2 regions of the Alteromonas sp. KUL150 genome follow, and region 1 is predicted to be linked to the other one. Evidence: riboswitches for the same ligand, from Rfam matches in the RefSeq annotation. Region 1 holds a riboswitch; the other holds the start of a gene.
The links. A riboswitch is a leader RNA that binds a small molecule or an ion and turns the genes downstream of it on or off. The one in region 1 is predicted to bind thiamine pyrophosphate.

Region 1 (3,188 bases):
TTGTGCACCTGGGTGACCTTTGGCCAAATCAGCGGCATGAGCGGCGATTTTGTAGGTGATTAGGCCTTGTTTTACATCTTCTTTATTGGGAAGACCTAAGTGCTCTTTAGGTGTTACATAGCAGAGCATAGCGCAGCCGAACCAACCAATCATGGCGGCACCAATGCCGGATGTGAAGTGGTCGTAGCCCGGTGCGATATCCGTAGTTAAGGGGCCAAGGGTATAGAAAGGCGCTTCATGGCAGTGCTTTAATTGCTCTTCCATGTTCTCTTTAATCATGTGCATTGGCACATGCCCGGGGCCTTCAATCATTACCTGAACATCGTATTCCCACGCAATTTTTGTCAGTTCTCCAAGGGTTCGTAACTCAGAGAACTGTGCGTCGTCGTTAGCATCGGCAACGCTGCCCGGGCGCAGGCCATCTCCTAACGATAATGCCACATCGTACTTGGCGCAAATTTCACAGATATCGCGAAAGTGCTCGTATAAAAAGCTTTGCTGGTGGTGACTTAAGCACCATTTCGCCATAATTGACCCGCCGCGAGATACAATTCCGGTAACTCGTTTTGCCGTAAGGTGCACGTACTCAAGCAGTACACCAGCATGAATGGTGAAATAATCCACCCCTTGCTCGGCCTGCTCGATAAGCGTGTCTTTAAACATCTCCCATGTGAGGTCTTCGGCAACGCCGTTTACTTTCTCAAGGGCCTGATAAATGGGCACGGTGCCAAGTGGAACCGGACTATTTCGCAGAAGCCACTCGCGGGTTTCGTGAATGTTTCTGCCGGTGGATAAATCCATTATTGTGTCGGCGCCCCAGCGGGTCGACCACACCAGCTTTTCTACCTCTTCTTCAATGGAAGAGGTCACCGCTGAGTTACCAATGTTGGCGTTAATTTTCACCAAGAAGTTGCGGCCAATAATCATTGGCTCTAGCTCAGGATGATTAATATTGCACGGAATAATGGCGCGCCCTGCAGCCACTTCCTGACGCACAAATTCGGAGGTTATAGTCTCGGGTAAATTTGCGCCAAAGTGTTCGCCTTTGTGTTGCTGCGTAAGTTCTGCATCTTTAATTGCTTGGCGACCCATATTTTCGCGAATGGCAATGTATTCCATTTCAGGGGTAATAATGCCCTTTCTGGCGTAGTGCAGTTGCGTTACGTTTTTGCCCGCTTTCGCTTTTAACGGTTTGCGGTTGCGTATAAAGCGAAAATCTTCGGTAAAAATGTCGTTTTCACGCGCTTTAGCAAAATGTGATGAAACACCATCAAGAGCATGGGTATCGCCACGCTCTTCAATCCACGCTTTGCGCAAAGGCGCTAAGCCTTTGTGAACATCAATGTTTTCGTCGGGGTCGCCGTAGGGGCCGGAAGTGTCGTACACGGGAATCGGCGGGTTTGGTGTTAAAATAGGGTTGTCTTCGGTGCCACCGACTAAGCTGTCGTGCTGATGAATAAGGCGCATGGCAACGCGGATGTCATCTCGGCTTCCATTTTCGTAATGGCGTGTGGAATTGGGGTAAGCTTCGCCTGCTAGCTCGTTGATGAATTGTTGCGCCTGTTGGCGCTGTTCGCGTCTGTTCGACATAGCATTTTGGCCTTTTGAGTTTAGGTTTAAAAATGCTTGTCAGGAGTGAAGGAGAATACAATGTGCGAGGGTTAAGGTTTTAAACCCAGCTTTCAACTCGAGGGTAATAACAATTGTGTGATGAGCGTTATCGTTGCTTTAGCCTAGATGCTTGCGCCGCTGTCTGCGTTCGCTTTCTACGCTTAACCTATCCTAACTTTTTCATCACTCACTTTATTACACAAACGAGCAACAGTGTTGTAGGCACTGTGTGCATTGCATTTTCTTGTTCCCTTCGCAGGTATTAGCCTGATCAGGTTCTACGGATCCCACTTTCGCGGTCTCAGCTTACTGGATTACCAGTGAAGCACTCCGACAAGTAATTTATTTTATTCGCGCTTAAAACAAGGTCTGCTCACTAAAACTGAGCGTTTTTAAACGCAAGTTTGGAGCACGAATTTACTGTTCCTTTTTACTATATCTTCAATTTTACACATAATACAAGTACTACCAGCTAAGTTAAATGAAACGTCATCTAACCAGCTAACTGCTGACCCTCTTTATAAAGCTGAAGGGCTGTAGCTGTATCTTGTTGGCGCTCACTGATAGCAGAAAGCAACAGCAAGTCTTCTTTGCGCGATTTCATTTTTGTCGCTTTAAGCAAGGCTTTTTCAGCCAACACATCGTCGCCTGAGTTAAACGCAACTTGGCCTAGTGTTGAGTACAGTTCAACATTTTGGTCGTCTTGTTTAATCCAGCTTTCTAACAAACGTAATGACGGCGATGCATCAGGAATATTAAGCTGCGTGAACAGCGGGAACAAGGTGCTATTCGGGCCACGTTTTTGCCATTCAACCAACAGTTGCTGCGCGTCTGCATGCATGCCTTGGTCAAGTAACTGCTGAACATACGCAGCGCGATATGCATCGTCGTGACGCAGTTTGCGCGGCAGCGTATCCCAATATGATTTAAGCTCAACAGCACCTTGCTTACTGGCAATTTCTGCAAATTTACCTTTGGCAATACGCTGGCTCCACGCTGTGTAATCGTCTTTAGGTAGCGCCTTGCGCCAGGCAGAAAGATTGTCTTGCAATACTTGCCACTTACCCAGCTTGGCAAGAATACGCGCTTTAAGCTGAACAACTTGCTTGTTCTCGCGCTCTTTTTCTTCAAGTTCATCAAGCTTTTCAAGGGCCGCGTCGTATTTCTCTTCGGCCATATCGACACGGGCGTGCATGACTGTAGCGGCTACTCTTGCGTTGGGGAAATCAGAGGCCTGTACTAAGAAATAACGGGCCTTAGACAGGTCATTATTAGCAAGAGCAATTTGAGCTGATGCTAAATAGTTAACGCCTTCAAAATCTCCGTTTGTAGTTTTGCTTAACGACTTTTGAGCGCTGTCGAAATCACCAGACGCCATAGCGTGAAGGCCATCATAAAAAGCGCGTTTGCGCTTGCGCTCACCCAGTGTACCAAACCACTTGTGAGAGCCCGTTATCAGGCTTAACGCCCACACAATAAGTTTCGATAGTACATACCAAGCGATAACGGCACCAATCACCAAAATACAAAAGCTGATTACCGTCATTTCAATGGCAGTACTGCCAAGAGAAATAAGC
Region 2 (3,188 bases), on a different contig from region 1:
TTAAAGGAAACGCGGCAATCCAATAAGGCAATGTCACACTCGACGCCAAGCACTTGTTTTCGCATCTTTCCTTTTAATGCGTTGCCAGTGAGGTTCGAAATACTTAACGATGATAGCTCATCCGTTGAGCTTTTAAGGCTAGATATCGCAGCTTCACAAAAGTCATTACCTCCTGAAATAACCAGCATTCTTCGGTGAAGCAGGGGAGTAGCCTGTGAGCCGTTTTTGCAGCTGTCTTCGCGATAGGGGGCTAGAAGCCATTCGCGTAATTGAATTAGCGCCATGAATCAGTTTTTTCGGTATAATCTAACGCTATAGTAGCGATTTATTATGAGGAATTCGAATGCGCTTTCTTTCTCGGCGTCTAGTTATGCCAAACGACCTTAATTACGCCAATTCTTTGTTCGGTGGCCGCGCGTTAGAATGGATAGACGAAGAAGCTGCAATTTGGGCAATTTGTCAGTTAGAAACCAACTGCTTGGTAACTAAGCATATTGGTGAAATCAGCTTTGAATCACCCGCTATGCAGGGGGATATCGTAGAATTTGGCCTAGAAACTAAGGCTGTGGGCCGCACGTCTATTACTGTAAGCTGCTTGGTTCGTAATAAAGCCACCAAGAAAACTATTTGTTTTGCAGACGATATCGTTTTTGTAAAAGTTGACCCAGATACGCGTCAACCAACGGCACACGGCAAAACGTTGGAAGTTTTAAAAGCACAAACTGACGATGAAGTACGTCGCCTAAATATGAATATTGACGCTGAATAGCCGCAAGCTTTCAACGCCTTATATCATATATAAAAACCTTACGTTAGCTTAACGTCTTATCTGCTTGACGGCGTGTATCGAACTGGTAGACTCCGTCGCAGATGTTAAAGCCTATTTTTATAGTGCTTTAACGCAATACCAAGGGGTGTCCGTTTTCGGTCTGAGATCCACATGTGTGGGAACCCTTAAACCTGATCCGGATAATACCGGCGTAGGGATGGTTCACAATATAGCCTTATCACCTGCCGTTAGACCCGGATCTTTTTTCTTAAATAAGAACAAGAGATCCCATGTATAAAACACTTTTCACGCTTTCATTACTTGCGAGTTCTGTTGCAGCCTATGCGCAAGATACCAATGTAAGTAAAAGTCCAAATAGCGCGCCAACCGATATTGAACGCGTCGTTGTTACTGGCGATTTTCGTCAAACCACACTGGATCAGTTAAGCGCCAGTGCGACTATTTTAGACCAAACGCGTCTTCGCAGTAGGCAGCCTAGCCATATCGACAGTGTGTTAAACAGTATTCCAAACGTTAATTTTGCTGCTGGCGCGTCTCGTGGCCGCTTTGTGCAAATTCGCGGTATTGGAGAGCGTAGCCAATTTGCCGAACCAATCAATCCTTCTGTGAGCTTTATTGTCGATGAATTCGATTTTTCTGGTCTTGCCGCAGCGGGCCTTATTTTTGATACCAATCAGCTAGAAGTCTATCGCGGGCCTCAGGCCACGCTGTATGGTACTGGCGCACTGGCAGGGGCAGTTAAACTTTCCAGTAACAATGTAGGCAGCGATGGGCCAGACTACGTTGAGGCTCGCATTGGTAACAAAGATAGCTACCGTATTGAAGGTGCCACTGGCGACGATATTAATTCTGATTGGGGATACCGCGTTGCGCTGGTTCATGACCGTAGCGATGGTTTTGTAGAGAACACGTTTTTAGGTAGAAGCGATACAAATAATATCGATGAAACCGCATTGCGCTTCGCTGTAGAAGGCAGCGTCGACGAGAGAACCACACTTGCGCTTACTTATCGCTGGTACGACATTGATAACGGCTACGATGCGTTCTCGCTTGATAACGACAACAAAACACTGTCTGACGAGCCAGGTTTTGACGAACATCAAACTCACGCAGTAAGTGCGCGCTCAACAACGAGTACGGCCGCGGGCGATCTCATTCTTATTGCTACTCATGCTTCTCATAACATCGCTTATGGATATGATGAAGATTGGACATTCACCGGTTTTCATCCGTGGGGTTACACCTCTTTTGACGCGTACTACCGCGATGTCGAAACCCAAACAGGTGAGTTGCGTTTTGTCTCGTCTGACAGTGCCGCGCTTTTCGATGGTATGACCGACTGGACCTTAGGTGTATTCTATAAAAACACAGAAGAAAAGTTGCTGCGTCAGTACACGTATTTAGACAGTGACTTTGCCAGTGAATATACACCAACAACCACTGCTATCTATGCACAAACAGAAAGCCGTTTGAATGATAACCTAGCACTTGTAGCGGGTTTGAGAGTAGAAAACTACGATTTTGATTACGCTGATAATAATCAGCTTACACGTGCTTTTGATACCACCATGGTCGGCGGAAAAGTAGCGCTTCAGTATACACAAGGCGAGCACTTCTATTACGGCAGTATCTCGCGCGGCTACAAAGGTGCAGGCTTTAACCCCGACAGCCGCGTGAATGACGACCAGAGATTCTTCGGCGAAGAGTACAATTGGAACTATGAAGTAGGCGTAAAAGGCCCGCTATTAACGCCTGACCTTGTTGCTCGTGCTGCAATTTTCTATATGGATAGAAAAGATACTCAGGTGAGCGATTTTGACGTAATCACTCGTGATGACGGTACGGCAGGGTTCGTAGATATTATTGATAATGCTGATTTAGGAACAAACAAAGGAGCCGAGCTGGAGCTTAGCTGGATTGCTAGTGATGCATGGCAGCTTGATGCAAGTGTTGGTTACCTAAGCGCTACCTTTGAAGGGTATACGCTTGCAGACGGCACTGAAGTATCAGAGCAACGACAGGCTCAATCACCTAAATGGACGGCAAACCTTTATAGTGAGTACGCACTTACAGATGACGTGCTTTGGCGCGTAGACGTAGACTATAAAAGCGAATACCGTTTTTCTGACGGCCATGATGTAACCGCACCAAGCACAACACTGGTTAACTCTGAAATCGTAGTGTTACACGGTGATTGGCAAACCTCGCTGTGGATCCAAAATGCATTTGACCGCGAGTACTACACTCGAGGTTTCGGTGGTTTTAGTAACGACCCTCGCGATGAATATGCCTTTGAAGAGCCATATTACCAAATAGGTAATGGTCGTCAGTTCGGTATCACTGTTAAATACGCGTTTTAAAATAAAAGGAAACGAGCATGCAAGTTATGGTTGAGTTG

Region 2: it holds a riboswitch for thiamine pyrophosphate, as region 1 does, so the genes downstream of both, GVO62_RS12315 (TonB-dependent receptor) here and thiC (phosphomethylpyrimidine synthase ThiC) in region 1, are expected to answer to the same signal.

Annotation. Positions count from the first base shown of each region.
Region 1 is NZ_BLIJ01000029.1:101,612-104,799, reverse strand. It holds gene thiC (phosphomethylpyrimidine synthase ThiC) at 1-1,590, opposite strand, end outside; TPP riboswitch at 1,843-1,954, opposite strand; gene GVO62_RS06620 (heme biosynthesis HemY N-terminal domain-containing protein) at 2,105-3,188, opposite strand, start outside.
Region 2 is NZ_BLIJ01000050.1:161,054-164,241, forward strand. It holds gene GVO62_RS12305 (GNAT family N-acetyltransferase) at 1-284, opposite strand, end outside; gene GVO62_RS12310 (acyl-CoA thioesterase) at 344-769, shown strand; TPP riboswitch at 901-1,004, shown strand; gene GVO62_RS12315 (TonB-dependent receptor) at 1,060-3,150, shown strand; gene GVO62_RS12320 (YkoF family thiamine/hydroxymethylpyrimidine-binding protein) at 3,168-3,188, shown strand, end outside.